4 regions of the Bariatricus sp. SGI.161 genome follow, and region 4 is predicted to be linked to each of the others. Evidence: riboswitches for the same ligand, from Rfam matches in the RefSeq annotation. Region 4 holds a riboswitch; each other region holds the start of a gene.
What was found. Region 4 has a riboswitch for cobalamin ahead of ACQRBH_RS10660 (uroporphyrinogen decarboxylase family protein). Riboswitches for the same ligand answer to the same signal wherever they lie in the genome.
Positions count from the first base shown of each region.

Region 1 (4,272 bases), on a different contig from region 4:
ATATTTCTCTGCCTGTTCAAAGAAACGCTCTTCCTGTTCTTCTACTGTCAGGTCTTCTTTCTCATCCTCCTGCGGAAGAATGTCAGCCGGAAGAAGGGAAAGATTACATTTACTGCTGATTAATTTCTTAAAGTCCGGTTCCTCATATGTACCTGCAAAGGATATTTCTTCCTTCTCCATCTTATCTGCTATCGCATCAATCTTACAGTCATCTTCCTCACAGGCAACTGCTGCCACCTGATCCAACATATCCATCTGTTCCAACTGTTCCAGAATATCATCGGAAGCCGCATAGGTCTTATCAACCGGCTGTTGGATCACAACAACTTCTTTATCAAGTCCGGCCGGAATCTCTACACCTTCCGGGACGATCAGATATTTCACAACATTTTCTTTATAAAGCTCTGCTACAATCTCTTCCTGTGTCTGAACATTCGAAGCCGTTTCCTCCGAAGTTTCTGCCGAATCATCATCTTCTACATTCTCTGTCTCGTCTTCTGACTCAACCTTCTTCTTAGAATCTTTCTCTGTCTCTTCGTCCTCTGCATCTTCTCTTACCGTACCTGATACCAGATCAATCTCAAGAAGCGTAATGCCCTGTTCATATTTATAGAGCTTAAAGTACTCAGCATAATCCAAAGTCACTTCATCTTCGTATTCTAAACCAAGAATATCCGGTGCCTCTTCGTCCAGTTTCTTGCTGCTTCCCATACCGCTTCCAAGAACTGTTTTGCCGTCTGCTTCTCCTGCTGCCACAAGATATATAAAGATATTGTAAGCAACTTCATGTGCCGTTGACATCGCCGTTGTCATACCAATAATCTGGTTATTTTTATTCAACTCAACCGGAATCGTAAAAACAGAAGTTCCGCCCACAACTGTAGCATAGTATTTATTGCCGTTAGCCTTTACATAACCGTAGTTCGGACTGCTGAATACGATTGTCGCATATGCCTGACCGTTCGTTATTGTAATCTTTGTACAAGAAATGCTCACACGTCCGGTTCCACCCGACCATGTGAAGCTGTCTGGTGTATAGACGCCGTCTTTTAACTTGGTGGTATTGTTCACTTTTCCAGTCGAACCGCTTAAGTCAGACTCATACTTGGATTCGGAATCTGGATTGCTATTATTCTGACTGCCGGAAGAACCGGTGCTGCCGCTGGAACCTGAATTACCAGTGCTGCCTGTGCTGCCAGACGGATGATTCCCAGAATCTGAATCTGTTACTTTTTGCGCACCTTCAGAAGAAAATGTAACATGACGATCATACCACTCATCATTCGCGATTGAATGTGCAGCAATTAAAATTTCCTTATCCAGAACAAGAACAGGAATATCAAATGTACGGTAGGTTGTATCCCCCTCTTTATATTCCTTTCTAGCTCCTATCCATCCTGAACCTTTTTCTGCATCTTCTCCTGAACCAACAAACAAATAATCATAACCTGTTTTTTTAGTGCTTAGAGTCAATTCTGCCGTCATCATACCGTTATCAACTGTGAGTATGCAATTATCAATGCTAAACATTCCCTCTGTACAAGTTGCATTTATTATATATCTTCCATTCTCCAAAGCACCTGGTGTTGGAATTGGATCCGGCTCTGTTTCTCCAAGTATTTCTGCTGGAATCTGAAGTACCAAAGGAGTTGTTTTATACCATCCCTTTCCTTCACCTGGATTATATAAAGCGATTGGTACATTGCTACCTGCGTCAGATACTGACACGGAGAAATGAAATACCCATCCTGATTTCCCGTCTTGATTAACTTCTATTCCGTCTATTGCTTTTTCCAACGTTGCATCTTCAACATTTCCAAGATAAATCTTACTGTAACTTACATTGGCTGTATACATGCTGATATTAATCTGATTCCCACTAATAACTGCTTCTGAATTTGCTATTTTAAACATTTTATATTCTGCATTATCAGAAACCTTTAATACCTTTATTCCCACATCTCCTGTTGGAATCTGGATACTAGTATTATCAGCCTCATCCTCTTCCAAGAGCATTGGTACTCCTAATAGACTTTGATTTATTATCTCAGTTGTGGTAATTTCCTCATTTTCAGAAATATTTTGCTGATTCTCCAGCTGTACTGTTTCATTCTCTATTGTCTGTGGATTCTCCACTTTCTCTTCGGTCTTCGAAGGTTCTACATTCTGCGGAATATCAGAAGTATTTCCCTGTCCAGCTTCTTCTCCTTCTACCACTTCTTCTTGCTGTTCATTCTCTGCATTTTCCTGTCCTTGTACATTCGGCTCTTCTGCTCGAAGCGAGGTCACAGGCGTTACTGCCATAGCCACAGCCAGAAGAAGGGTAAGAAATTTTTTCGTGTTACTTTTCACTTAAATCCTCTCCTTTTGATTATTTTCGGCCTTCTGGGGAAGTGGCCCCTTGTTGGTATTGCAAAGAAAAAGCCTGCTATCATTCCGAAAGCAGACATTCTTCAAGAGCTGTGAAAAATATTTTCCCACAACTTTTACTTTATTACATGAAAACACTTTCTTCGGAAGCTATTCACCAACATTTTCAGCAGGTTTCCTGGCTTGCATATCAACGCTCGGCTGCACCTTCTCACATATAAAATATATGCAATGGCATATCACAGCCTTACTCCTTGCTTACAGTGACCGGATCGCTCAGGACTTGCACCTGATTCCCTTTTACCCCTACAGATGAACATCTGTCTGGCACTGAAAACCCCATATATTTGATATTATCAATCACTACCTCATTGTAGCAGACTTATCAGTCAATTACAATATTTCCCAAAGAAAGTCCTTCCTTTTTCACATTCTCAAAAAATAAGCTGTAGCCATACCAAGGCATAAGAATGGCCCAAATGGAAATGATGTTTTATATCCAGCTTTCTTTTTCACCATAATCCATACTGCATAGATTCCTGCGCTAAATACCGCGATTACGAATGCAAGCATCATACACCGCCATCCAAGATACCATCCACAGACAGCCGTGAGTTTGATATCACCGCCACCGAAGCTTCCCGGAACAATACACGTAATAATGAGAAGCAGTATGCTGATACAGAAGGCACCGATTCCTCTCTCCATCAGACTGATTTCTGTGAAAAAAGGGGTTGATGCCAGACCAACCCCTCCAGTTATTATGATTAATTTGTTCGGAATCTTCATTGTCTTCCAATCATTATAGGCTATCATTGCCAATAAACTTAAGAATCCTGCCGTGAATAATATTCTACAGACATTCACCATCCGATCTCTCCTTCTGTTTTTTGTTCTCAGTTGCCTGAATCACAACAGAACATGCAATATCTCCAGTAATGTTCGTAGCCGTTGGAGCCATATCTGTAATCCGGTCGATTCCAGCCACCAGTCCGATACCTTCCAGCGGAAGCCCGACAGACTGCAGAACCATGGAAAGCATGACCATTGCAGACCCTGGGATTCCTGCCGCCCCTATAGACGCAAATGTACACGTCAGCACAATTGTAATCTGCTGCACCAGACTCAGATGAATTCCATATACATTTGCAATAAATAATGCACAGATTCCCTGATAAATAGCAGTTCCGTCCATATTGATCGTAGAACCGAGCGGAAGCACAAAAGAACGCACCTCTTCTGTGACACCCAACTGTTCTGCTGATTTCATAGAATATGGCAATGTCGCTGAACTACTTGCTGAAGTAAAAGCAAATACGATTGCTTCTGCTGCTTTTTGAAAGAATTCTTTTGGTCCCACACCGGAAAATAATTTTACAGAAGATGAATATACAATGATTGCATGCAATATACAAGTACCATAAACTGCCAGAACCACACTGACCAACGGAAGCAGTACTTCTGCCCCATTTTCTGCCACAATCGGTGTAATCAACGCAAATACTGCAACAGGTGTAAACTTCATAATCACTCCGGTAATGGCATACATTGCTTCAGCCAGTGAATCGAATGCTTTGAAAATTGGTTTACCCTTATCTTCAATCATCACAATTCCGCCGCCAATGACAATGGCAAACGCAATAATCTGGAGCATATCTCCATTTGCCAGTGATTGTATCGGATTTGACGGAATAATATTAACTAAGGTATTGATAACTCCCGTACTCTCCGGAATCGTTACCTCTGCAACTTCTCCTGTAATCTCAAAGCCCTGACCAATCTTAAATATATTGGACACAATAATACCAAGTGTTGCTGCACAAGCAGTTGTACATAAGAAATATACCACTGTCTTTCCGCCGATTCTTCCAATCTTTTTTGCATCACCGATTCCACATACGC
Region 1 covers NZ_JBNPLX010000010.1:4,678-8,949, reverse strand. The annotation lists gene ACQRBH_RS07525 (hypothetical protein) at 1-2,352, opposite strand, end outside; cobalamin riboswitch at 2,522-2,720, opposite strand; gene ACQRBH_RS07520 (prepilin peptidase) at 2,797-3,240, opposite strand; gene ACQRBH_RS07515 (dicarboxylate/amino acid:cation symporter) at 3,224-4,272, opposite strand, start outside.
Region 1: linked by a shared signal. The riboswitch ahead of ACQRBH_RS07525 (hypothetical protein) and the one ahead of ACQRBH_RS10660 (uroporphyrinogen decarboxylase family protein) in region 4 are both predicted to bind cobalamin.

Region 2 (4,272 bases), on a different contig from region 4:
CTATATTCAGTCTCGCCGCTGCTGCACAGAATGATGGGACTCCGCTGACCATCTCTACCTCATATCCCTTTTTTTGAATCTCTTTATGAAGATAAATATAAGTAGAATACACTGCAGGATCTCCTAATGTTAAAAATGCCACTTTCTTTCCTTTATCCAGGCAACGACTCAAAACTTTCGCACCTTCCTCATGATTCTTTTGTAAAGTCTGCTCATCTTTTGTCATAGGCATATAAATCCCCAACAGCTCTTTTTGTTCAATCTCTGGATATGCTTCCCTGACAATCTGATAAGCAACCGTTTCCATCGGATTCCTGCCCGGAACCGCAATCACATCACATTCTCGAATAACTCGCAATGCTTTTACTGTTAAAAGCTCCGGATCTCCGGGGCCTACGCCAACTCCATATAAGATTCCTGCCATCTTCATTCTCCTTGTGTCTTTATTACTATATGATACTAGGTCATACGCTTTTGACCCTAACTTTATATTTTTCTATCAGATGTTCTGCCTGGCTGGTCTTTCCAAGAATACCATATATATTGGAAAATGTGATCGCACCAATCTGAAGCTCACCTGCTGCCCGGTAATTCAGATACTGCTCCATTCGCTCCATTATCTGCCCCATAATCCTTTCTCGCTCAGAAACTGTGCATCTGTCCAATGCATCATCTGTTGTCATACAATCCAGGAATTCACAGGTCTTTTCCCTCGAAACTCCTGCTTTTAACGCTGCCGCTGCAAGAATCTCCATCCGACAGTCCGCCCATCTTGAATGGGTATTCATAATCCCTCCGGCAACTTTAATGAGTTTTCCGATATGCCCTACCAGCAGAATACCTTTACTTCCCTGATCAATTGCCATATCTATAGTCTGTCCAATATAATTACTGCATTTAACCACTTCCTGCTCTTCAATCCCATAGGCTTGTCTCAGAAAATCCAAGCCATAATTCCCCGGTGCCGCAATCAGATATTCTTTTCCTGCCGCCATTTTCACTCTTATATCCAGGCAAATAGTATCCAACAATGCCTGCTCACTCATCGGTTCTACCAATCCGCTGGTTCCCAGAATCGACAGACCACCCTCAATTCCCAGTCTCGGATTAAAAGTCTTTGCTGCAAGACGTTTTCCTTCCGGTATGGATATCTCAACATATATGCCCCCAAGATAACCAACCTCCTCACAGGCATCCTCCACTTCTTGCAAGATCATCTTACGCGGAACGCGATTGATCGCCGCATTCCCAACTGGTTGATCCAGACCTGGTTTCGTAACTCTCCCGATTCCCTGACCTCCATCAAGAATGTACTGTCCTGTATTTGTTTTTTCCACTTTACTGTACACCATGATTCCGTTCGTGATATCAGGATCATCTCCACTATCTTTTTGGACTGCACAAGATATGCTCTGTATCTCCTTTTGATTCTCATCCCGGTATTCTATCCTGATATCATGAATCTTCAACTGAAGTTTCTTTCCCTTGGGAAGTTCCACTTCTACCTGATCTATCTGCTCTTTTGCAAATAGCATCTTCAGCGCGGCTTTCGTCGCCGCCTGTGCGCACGTTCCCGTAGTATAACCCCAGGCAAGTTTTTTCTGTGCCATTCTTTCTCTCCTGTCACATCTTTTTCTACATTCATGAATATATCTTTTTCATATGAAAGAAAAAGGAGGTGACGCCTTGCGACAATCCCTCCATACAATCAGAACTTTTCCATTCTTATGTATCATCCTGCCCTCACCGTAAGACTTTACTCTGATTACTGGCAGGTATCCTGACTTAAAACTAAAACCTAATCCCCGCCCTTCCCGTTGTCATTCTCACAACAGTGGTCCGCAGGTTTCGTCATTTCTTACAGTAGAGTGAGCTGCTGCGGATTCGCACCGCATTCCCTTTTCATCCACAAAGTGAAACCAGTCTCAATATCTATATTCTATCGGTTTATGTCAGGCATGTCAAATTCTTTTCTGCTTCCTGTTTCTATTCCCTTTTTATTCATATAAAAAACTTACATATTCATAGATTTCAGCAAAATTTATGATACATTTCCCTTCAAAAATCCTCACTGGAACTTTGTCATCAAATCCATAGATTACTGGAAATTCATCATGTTCAAAGTCATATACTAATACTTTTTTCTGTACCGGATCTACAATCCAGTATTCTCTGACTCCTGCACTGGCATATTTTTCACACTTTATAATCATATCTTTCTTTCTTCCTGATTCAGAGAGAATTTCCACAATGAAATCCGGTGCCCCATAAGTACAATGCTTAATTAATTTCCTCCGATCACACACTACAAACACGTCTGGCTGAACCATCGTCTTATCATCACAGTCGAGCTGAACATCTGCCGGCGCAACAAACGGAATACACTGCCCACCTTCTTTTTTTATATAATCTTTGATTGGCTGCCATATCTCTGTACATAATAATTGATGCAAATTCGACGGTGCCGCCATATCATAGATGACTCCATTCATTAACTCCACACGTCTTTCTTTCGGCAATGCATAATAATCTTGCACAGTATATTCCCCCGGTCTTTTCACCGAATAATCCCTTACAGATTCAGCCATCTTGTTATCTTCTTTTTTCAGCACTTTCTCTAAAGCCAACAATGTATCATATCGTGGTGAGGCAGTTACACCCGCAAAAATTTTCTGCACTGTGCCAAGAGGAACACCAGATAGTTCTGAAATCATTTCGTTCGTATAACCTAAGAGCTTCTTTCTCTCTTTCATTTCCTGTACTGTCATTTTGGTTCCTCTCTTTCATTTGTTTTCATAATTATATCTTTTATCACTCCATATGTCAATCATATTATTTCCATTTTATTTCCATATTTTTACCGTATTTCGCTCTCTCGTGCCTGAATCTCGCCACAGGCAATCATTTCTCCAGAAGCACCAGATGGCTGTGTATGAAAATCATCCGGCAACGCATGGATAATTACCGTTTTTCCAATGACATCCTCAGGATAAAACCGATCTGTATATACACACATCCACGCAATCCCATTATTACTTAGCAGAGGCGGCAAATCCCCTGCATGCTCAGGATGCTGTGATTTTACTGACTGGTAATGCCCATCAACATTTGCAAAGGGCTCCTGATCTGTTCCAGAACAGCTGCCACCTTCATGAATATGAAATCCATGAAACTGTTGACTGCTTTTTCCATTGATATCTGTAATCCCATAAATAGATGCAACCAGCACCGTTCCTCCAAACGTATCATAAAAATCCACTCTACCTCTGAGATGTGGATACTTTGCACTTCCTGCTATCTTCGCAGAAGCAGTTGGATGATTCTCCATAATCTTCATCTTACCATCACACTCCTTGTGGCATTCTATGCAAATACCTTCAGGAATATGTAAAAAGGATGGGGCGGGGAAAAAATTCATTTTCCCCGCCCCATCCTTTCATGCGTTAACAGATCAACATAGCATCTCCAAACGAAAAAAAGCGATATTTTTCTCTGACAGCCTCTTCATATGCCGACAGCACATGTTCTCTTCCAGCCAAAGCCGACACCAGCATGATGAGTGTAGACTCTGGAAGATGAAAATTCGTAATCAGACAATCCAAAACCTTAAATTTATATCCTGGATAAATGAAGATTTCTGTCCATCCACTGCATGCTTTCAAATGTCCCGTCTCATCTGCGGCAGACTCAATAGTCCTGCAGCTGGTTGTCCCTACACAGATAACTCTGTTTCCGGAATCCTTTGCCATATTAATCTTGGCCGCTGCATCTTCATCAATCTGAAAAAATTCGGAATGCATATGGTGTTCCGTAATCTCATCTACTTTAACCGGTCGAAATGTTCCAAGGCCTACGTGAAGTGTTACTCTGGCTATATCAATTCCCTTTTCTTCAATGGCTTTCAGAAGTTCCGGTGTGAAATGGAGTCCTGCCGTTGGTGCAGCCGCAGACCCTGTATGAGTAGCGTATACTGTCTGGTAACGGTTTTTATCCTCCAGTTGATGAGTAATGTACGGCGGAAGAGGCATCTGTCCCAACTGATCCAAGATTTCCTCAAAGATTCCATCATAGGTAAATTGTATCAAACGATTCCCTTCTTCTACCACATCAATGACTTCACCAATTAAAAGCCCCTCTCCAAAGCTGATCTTCGTTCCTATTTTTGCCTTTTTCCCCGGCTTTACCAGAGTCTCCCAGACATTATTTTCTTTTCTTTTTAATAATAATATTTCTATCTTGGCATCAGTTCCTACTTTTGAACCAATTAATCTA
Region 2 covers NZ_JBNPLX010000011.1:65,048-69,319, reverse strand. The annotation lists gene cobI (precorrin-2 C(20)-methyltransferase) at 1-424, opposite strand, end outside; gene cbiD (cobalt-precorrin-5B (C(1))-methyltransferase CbiD) at 465-1,610, opposite strand; cobalamin riboswitch at 1,754-1,939, opposite strand; gene ACQRBH_RS08420 (Uma2 family endonuclease) at 1,998-2,768, opposite strand; gene ACQRBH_RS08415 (superoxide dismutase family protein) at 2,858-3,337, opposite strand; gene queA (tRNA preQ1(34) S-adenosylmethionine ribosyltransferase-isomerase QueA) at 3,444-4,272, opposite strand, start outside.
Region 2: linked by a shared signal. The riboswitch ahead of cbiD (cobalt-precorrin-5B (C(1))-methyltransferase CbiD) and the one ahead of ACQRBH_RS10660 (uroporphyrinogen decarboxylase family protein) in region 4 are both predicted to bind cobalamin.

Region 3 (4,272 bases), on a different contig from region 4:
GCGAAGATGGAGTTTTTTATATGACAGCATATGTGGCATTGGCAAATTTCCTATTGTGGTCGCATGGAATTATTGTGATGTCTGGGAAAATGAATCTCAGATCAGTGAAAAAGGTATTCACATCACCCACGATTATTGCGATTGTATTGGGCGTAATTTGTTTTGTTATACAGATCAGGATGCCGAAGATTATTGAGGAACCGTTAGAAATGATTGCAAATATGAATACGCCGATGGCTATGATGGTAGCGGGAATTAATATTGCACAGGCAGACTTAAAGCATACATTTCAAAAAAAAAGGTTGTATTGGCTGAGTTTTGTAAAATTAATCATTATGCCGATGTTATTAATTGGACTATTGAAAATGTTTTCGGTGGAAGATACGGTTAAGACGGTTATTGTATTGGCTACTGCCTGCCCAGTGGGAGTGACAGGAAGCCTGTTCGCACTTCGTTACGGAAAAGATGCCATATATGCATCAGAATTATTTGCAATGTCGACGATTATATCAATTGTAACAGTGCCGCTTATGATGCTGTTTTGTGGCGCGTAGGGAGGAATAAAAATGGAATTGATCAAATTAGAAATGACCCCAAAGGAACGTACAATTGCTTATGCACAAGGAGAGGAAGTAGATAGAATCCCGACCTCTCTTAGCGCAAGTGAGACTGTGCCGCCCTTATATGGAATTCCTATTAGTAAATATTATTTTTCGGCAGATTTGATGGTAGAGGTAGAGAGCCGTCTGGCGGAAGATTTCCATGCAGATAATATGGGAATTGGATTAGGACTAAGAACACTGGTAGAGGCATTAGGGACGAAACTAGAGTATCCAAAGCAAAATGTGTCTTATATTTTAGAACCGGCATTAAAAAGCTTTTCAGATGTGGAGAACATGGAGTTGGTGAATGTGGAAAAAGACGGAAGATTCCCCATTATTATTGAAGCGTTTGAACGGCTACAGGAAAGATTCGGATCAGAACGGGTTCTTGGCAGCGGTCTTGCAGGTCCACTTACAACAGCTGCCAGTCTGATTGGAACAGAAACGTTCTTAAAAGCAACAGTGAAAAATAAAGAAGGTGCACATCGACTTCTTCAATATAGCACAGATTGTATTGTGAAGTGCTGCAGAGATATGAATCAGAAACTGGGAATTAAGTTTATGTTATCAGAGCCAATGGCTTCTCGGGATCTTTTAAGTAAAAGACAGTTTAATGAATTCTTTGTGCCTTATCTGAAACAGGCTGTTAAAAGATTGAACGAATTTCAGGGAGCAACGTCTATTCATATTTGTGGACATACAAAAGACCGGTGGCAGGAAGTGGTTGATGCCGGTGTTTCAGGATTCTGGGTAGATAATTGTGAGAGCTTGAAAGAATTGAAAGAGGGTTATGGCAACAGAATTGCTATCAGCGGTAATCTAATGCCGGTAGATGTACTGAGAAATGGGACGGTTAGAGATATTGAAGAACATGTAAAAAAATGTATTGCAGATGCAGGCGATAATCCTTGCGGATATAATCTATGCCCTGGATGTACAACCCCGGTAGGAACGCCGAAAGAGAATATGATTGCATTCATGAATGCGGCAGCAATCTACGGAAGAGGGGCGAAAAAAGGATGTATGCCGAAGGGAATGATAAATAATAGAAATAATCTATAATACCATTGAAATTATCAATTGGGATGAAAAGATATTTTATGCTACCATATGAGTAGTAACATATATAGTGATGCATAGGCATTGAAAAGGGAATCTGGTGAGAGTCCAGAACAGCCCGCTCTACTGTAAGATAGACGATAGCCTTAGTGCCACTCGGAACATCGGGGAAGGTAAGGATTAGAGAGAGAAGTTAAGTCAGGAGACCTGCTATATATGAACGAGCTTATCGGTGGGGAGAAAGCAGTGTGTTTACGCTGCTTTTTCTGCACCGTTTTTCTTTTGCAAAATATGTAATATGAGGTGGAAGATGGAGATTCAGATTGTATCAGGGTTTTTGGGAGCAGGGAAAACAACGTTTTTAAACAAGTATCTTCCCTTACTTGGTGGAAATACCGTTGTGATTGAGAATGAATTTGGGGATGTGGGACTTGATGGAGAATTGATTCAGGGGGATCTTCCAGTAAAAGAATTGTATGCAGGATGTATCTGTTGCAGTCTGGCGCTAGATTTCCAAAAAGGAATCAAAGAACTTGCAGAACAGTTCCATCCGGACCGGATTGTTATTGAACCTTCTGGTGTGGGAAGGCTTACAGATGTTGTAAAGGCCTGTGGCCGGGCAAAAGAAAAGGAAGGAATAGATCTTAGAATTACCAAATTGATTGTAATATTAGATATTACGGAGTTTGAAGATTATATAGATGGTTTCGGTGCGTTTTACCTGGATCAGATTCAAAATGCAGGACTTATATTATTGAGTCATCTGGAACAGGTGTCAAAAGAGGAAAAGAATCGATTGATTTCGGAGATTAGAGAGGTAAATCCCGATGCTGTTATATATGAAGATGACTGGCGTAAGATGGAAGGTGCAGCCTTGTTAGAGCTTTTGGATATGTCAGAAGATTATGAAAATGATCCGGAAGACGATATGGAAGAGATAATGATGTCGCCGGCTTCAGCAGATAAGATATTTTCCAGTATGTCAATAGAAAATGCCAGAGAAATGACTGCTCATGAATTAGAGAAGGCGTTGTATGGATTAAAGGATGAAAAATATGGAAAAGTCCTGCGTGCCAAAGGAATTGTAAAAGCAGGGGGTGGAAGAGTGTTGCATTTTGATTTTACACCATCCATTGTGGAAGTGGCAGATATCTCGGATACCGTCAAAGGGACGAAAGTGGATAAGATTATTATTATAGGATGTAATTTGAATGAAACAGCGATTTGGGAGCTGTTTTCTATATAATGCAAGGAGGAAAGCAAGATGCAGGCAAAGGAAGAGTTGTTGCAGAAATTATCAGACTGTGTGTTTGATATGGAGGATGAGGAAGTTGTAGATGTGGTCAAAGAGTATATTGAATGTGGTTATGACCCACAGGAAGGTATGCTGGAAGGCCTGGTTGATGGAATGAAGAGAGCCAGTGCCATGTATGAAGAAGGAGAATACTTTGTGCCAGAGCTGATTGTATGTTCTGATGCAATGTATGCTGGAATCGAAGAGTTCCAAAAATATCTGCCAGACACAGAAGACACTAGTATTGGTAAAGTGTTAATCGGTGTTGTAGAAGGAGATACTCATGATATTGGAAAGAATCTGGTAAGAATCATGATGGAGACTGGAGGATTCGATGTTCATGATCTGGGACGAGATGTGCCTTTGGATGCATTCGTGGACTATATCAGAGACAATGATGTAGATATCTTGTGCATGTCTTCGTTAATGACTACGACAATGCCGGGCATGGCTACAGTCATTGAGAAGTTAAAAGAAGCAGGACTTCGTGATAAGGTCAAGATTATGGTCGGTGGAGCACCGGTATCTTCGGCGTTCGCAGAACGCATTGGTGCAGACGGATATACCAGAAGTGCAATTGAAGCAGTTGAGTTTGCAAAGAAATTAGTTGGGGCAGCATAAGGAGGAAGAATACTATGATGGGAAAAAGAGAAGCGGTAAAAGCAATTTTGGAAGGAAAAGGTGCCGATAGGATTCCCGTAATTATGAATGCATTTTCACTTCCGGTTGCCCGTTATGGATATACGATGCCTGAGGCTTTGACGAATCCAGAGAAGCTTACAAAATGTATGGTCGGTACCAGACGTGAACTTGGATATGATGGATTATGTGCAGGAGCTTATGGCGGAATTGCACGTATGATGGGAGGACATCTGCCGAACAGCGAGGGAAAGATCGTTGGCGATGGCGATGATGTCGTACATTCCTTAGAGGATATCAAAAAGTTACGTCCATACAAAGCCGAAGATTGTATGGAATTAAAAGGCGTTTTAAAGACGATTGAATTGATGAGAAAAGAAGAGCCGGATGAGCCTATATTTGTAATCGTACATACACCGACGGCGGTAGCATTTACCTTAATGGGAGCAAAACCGGCATTTAAAGCGATGGTAAAGAATCCGGAATTGTTCCGTGCAATTTCTGATTATGTAGAAGATGCAGTCGTTGAGTCCTGTAAAGTACTTACGGATGCCGGGGTTGATTTCCTGTGGTTCCCGACACCGAACTTCGGCGGATATTGCATTTCAAGAAGATCCTATGAAAAATGTATTTCGGAAAGTAATATTCGTGCATTAAAGAGAATCAAAGACGATGGAG
Region 3 covers NZ_JBNPLX010000019.1:20,824-25,095, forward strand. The annotation lists gene ACQRBH_RS11655 (AEC family transporter) at 1-554, shown strand, start outside; gene ACQRBH_RS11660 (uroporphyrinogen decarboxylase family protein) at 567-1,664, shown strand; cobalamin riboswitch at 1,713-1,890, shown strand; gene ACQRBH_RS11665 (CobW family GTP-binding protein) at 1,972-2,907, shown strand; gene ACQRBH_RS11670 (corrinoid protein) at 2,926-3,576, shown strand; gene ACQRBH_RS11675 (uroporphyrinogen decarboxylase family protein) at 3,591-4,272, shown strand, end outside.
Region 3: linked by a shared signal. The riboswitch ahead of ACQRBH_RS11665 (CobW family GTP-binding protein) and the one ahead of ACQRBH_RS10660 (uroporphyrinogen decarboxylase family protein) in region 4 are both predicted to bind cobalamin.

Region 4 (4,272 bases):
TAGAAGAAAATAAAGAACTGTTTAAAACTGTGACAAGTTTTTAACAGGGGACGTAGTAAATTGAAAGAATACTACGTCCCCATTTAAGGAGTTTTTATGAGAAAAGATTATAAATCGGGATTTGTTACTTTGATCGGACGCCCAAATGTGGGGAAATCTACGTTGATGAATTGTCTGATAGGACAAAAAATTGCCATTACTTCTAATAAGCCGCAGACGACGAGAAATCGTATCCAGACGGTGCTGACAACGGAGAAGGGGCAGACCGTGTTTGTGGATACGCCGGGTATCCACAAGGCGAAGAATAAGCTTGGGGAATATATGGTGAATGTGGCAGAGCGGACGTTGAATGAGGTGGATGTGGTGTTGTGGCTTGTGGAGCCAACGACGTTCATCGGTGCAGGTGAGCAGCACATTGCCAAGCAGCTTCAGAGAGTTCATACCCCAATTATTCTGGTTATTAATAAGATTGACAGTGTGAAGAAGGAAGAGGTATTGCCGGCAATTGCAGCGTATAAGGATGTCTGCGATTTTGCGGAAATTGTTCCGGTGTCTGCAAGAAATGGGGATAATACGGATGAGTTGATCCGAGTGATCATGAAGTATCTTCCTTATGGACCACAGTTTTATGATGAGGATACCATTACTGATCAGCCGGAGCGTCAGATCGTAGCAGAGCTGATCCGCGAAAAAGCACTTCATTGTCTGCAGGATGAGATTCCACATGGAATTGCGGTGGCAATTGACCAGATGAAGATGCAGAAGAAGGTAATGCATATTAATGCGACCATTATCTGTGAGAGAGACTCCCACAAGGGGATAATTATTGGAAAACAAGGAAATATGTTGAAAAAGATTGGTAGCACAGCCCGCTATGAGATTGAGAAAATGCTGGATTGTCAGGTAAATCTGAAACTCTGGGTCAAGGTAAAGAAGGATTGGCGGGACAGTGAATATCTAATGAAAAATTTTGGTTATCGGGATGAAGAATAAAATCAGCCTTTTCTGGGAGAACCTAATCCTATCAACAGAGGATGAGGTGATTTCATGGAAGAAGAGTACTGGGAGCGTTTTCTGGAGACGGGAAAAGTGACAGATTATCTTTGCTATAAGGGAATGCAGATTTGTAAACAGATAATAAAAGACCATGAAGGTGGAATAAACGGTGAATCAGATTACAGTGACAGGCTTGGTCCTGCAGGCGACTCCTGTCGGCGAATATGACAGACGAGTGGTAATTCTGACAAAAGAACGAGGGAAGATTGCAGCATTTGCCCGCGGCGCAAGAAGGCCTAACAGTGCACTGATGGGAGTAACGAGTCCATTTTCCTTCGGAGAATTTACAGTTTATGAGGGGCGGACATCATATACATTGGTGTCGGCCTCTATTTCCAATTACTTTCAGGAGCTGCGTATGGATGTTGAAGGGGCATATTACGGATTCTATTTTATGGAGCTGGCCAACTATTATGCAAGAGAAGCTAACGATGAGACTCAGCTTTTAAAGCTCTTGTATCAGACTCTTCGGGCACTTGTAAATCCCCATATACCAAACCGGCTGATTCGATATATCTATGAGCTGAAAACGGTCAGTATCAATGGAGAAGGACCACAGGTATTCCAGTGTGTAGGATGCGGGGACAGAGAAAGACCAATGGTGTTCAGTGTTAGACGTGGAGGTCTGCTCTGTGACAGATGCAGAAGAGATGTTTCGGATGGAATGGTGCTGAATCCCTCCACAATCTATACGCTTCAATATATTGTGGGAACGCCGGTGGAAAAACTATATACCTTTACCGTATCTGATGAAGTGCTTCGGGAACTGGGAAAAGTGACCGGAAGATATCTGGAAACTTACGTAGGAAAAAGATTTAAGTCATTAGAGATATTAGAACAATTGACAAAATTAGGATAAAAATATACATAAAAGGGGAGCCTCGCACCCGACCAGATCTGTTGGTGTGCGAAGCTCCTCTCTGATGTTATTCTTTTTCAAGCAGCGTTTCCTGTAATATATTTATCTGTATTATAGTTTGTCAGAACGAAAACATAAAGTGAATGAATCATTTAGAGATGAAAAACCCGTAGAATAGAAACTATCTATATAAGACTTTTACTATAGAAATAACCGATTTGGAAAATGTTAATTCACATGATAAACTTGAAATGTAAACGTATATAGTGACAATGAGAATTGTTGAAAAGGGAATTCGGTGAGAGTCCGGAGCAGCCCGCTCTACTGTGTGACGGACGATGGTTTTGTTGACCACTCAAAATATTTTGCTTTTGGGGAAGGAAATCCAGAGGACGAAGTCGAGTCAGGAGACCTGCTATATATTTTCAGGAGATTTCGGTGGGGAAAGACAGTGTTTACGCTGTTTTTTCGTACCGTATTTTATTTTAGGAGGTAAAAAATGGATTATCAAGAGCTGAAAAAGTTGATGAATGAACAGAAAGAAGAGATGACACCTTCTGAACGTATGGCAGCATACATGAAAGGGGAGGAAGTGGACTGCATTCCATATGGAATTCTTGCCCCAGACATGGCGATTGCCGATTTGATGGGATATTCAACGAAACAAATGAGTGAAGATCCGGAAGTTATGGCAAAGGTCATCAGGGAGAAGGATGTGACATATAACAATTTTGGATTTGGAGTTGGGCCGGATTTAAGAACCATTGGAGTAGCACTTGGATCGAAACTTTTCACACCAGAATACGGAGTGCCTCGAATCGAAGAACATGTCCTTATGGATTATGCAGATATTGATAAATTAAAAGTAGTGGACCCATATGACAATCCCGTTCTTACCCCAATGCTTGATATGGCAAAAGAATTAAAAAAACGATTACCCGAATATCCAATCAGCACAGGTGTGACAGGGCCAGTGTCATGTGCAGCTGCGATCAGGCCGGTGGATTTAATGTTAAGAGATACCAGAAAAAATCCGGAAATGCTGAAAAAGCTTTTGAAACTTTCCAATGAATGTTCATTAAAATGGGTAGAAGCATTTTGTAAAGAATTTGGGCCATGTTCTGTATTTATATCTGATCCGGTGACCTGCTCGGATATTTTGAGTAAAAAGCAGTTCGATGAGTTTTCTTACCCATATTTGAAAGAGTTAATTGATGGGCTTTATGAAATAACAGGACAGCCGCCGATGATCCATATTTGTGGAAAGACAAAACCAATCTGGAACGACATTGCAAATAGTGGAGTATGTGCATTTAGTATAGATAATTGCGAAGATCTTGCTGAGGCAAAAGAAGCGATTGGAGATAAAGTGATGTTAATGGGAAATGTACCGCCAGTAGATGTTATGTTAAATGGTACGATTGATGAGGTGATTGCGTCCTGTAAAGAATGTATTGAAAAGGCAGGAGACAGTCCAAAAGGATTCCAGCTTAACGTCGGATGTCAGACGCCGTTTGGTACATCTAAAGAGAATATGGAAGCTCTTATCTATGCAGCAAGAAAATATGGGCGTGGTGCGAAAATAGGATGCCTGCCGAAAGGATTGCAAGAAGATTAAGAGGTAGTTTATAGAATCAATAGATGTTAATCTTGATTAATAAGTTTTAGGAGGAAATGATCATGGCAAGATCAAAAGAGGAATTACTGGAAGCGTTATCTGAATGTGTAGTTGAAATGGAGGACGAAGAGGTCGTAGATGTTGCGAATGAATATCTGGAAGCAGGATACTCAGCATTTGATGGTATTATGGATGGACTTGTAGATGGAATGAATAAGGCGAGTGATTTGTACGATGCAGAAGAATATTTCGTTACCGATGTACTGCTCTGTTCTGATGCAATGTATGCAGGATTAGACGTGCTTCGCCCGCATCTTCCGGCAGATGATACCGGTGTAGAAAAACCAAAAGTTGTTATCGGTGTTGTGGAAGGAGATACTCATGATATTGGCAAGAATCTTGTGAAGATTATGCTGGACACAGCAGGGTTTGAAATGTATGATTTGGGAAGAGATGTCCCGTTAGATAGTTTTGTAGATAGGGCAGTGGAAGTAGGAGCTTCTATTATCTGTATGTCAACACTGATGACAACTACTATGATTGGTATGAAGACCGTTATTGATAAGTTAAAAGAGCGCGGGATCCGTGATCAGTTCAAGATTATGATTGGTGGAAGTCCGATTTCTCAGAAATATGCAGATGAGATCGGAGCAGACGGTTATTCTGTAAATGCAGTGGAAGCCGTAAAGCTTGCTAAGCGTCTGATGGGAATTGCGTAATAAGGAGGCGATACATGTTG
Region 4 covers NZ_JBNPLX010000016.1:49,027-53,298, forward strand. The annotation lists gene ACQRBH_RS10640 (insulinase family protein) at 1-44, shown strand, start outside; gene era (GTPase Era) at 97-993, shown strand; gene ACQRBH_RS10650 (hypothetical protein) at 1,048-1,224, shown strand; gene recO (DNA repair protein RecO) at 1,166-1,915, shown strand; cobalamin riboswitch at 2,163-2,349, shown strand; gene ACQRBH_RS10660 (uroporphyrinogen decarboxylase family protein) at 2,415-3,533, shown strand; gene ACQRBH_RS10665 (corrinoid protein) at 3,596-4,252, shown strand; gene ACQRBH_RS10670 (methylcobamide:CoM methyltransferase MtbA) at 4,267-4,272, shown strand, end outside.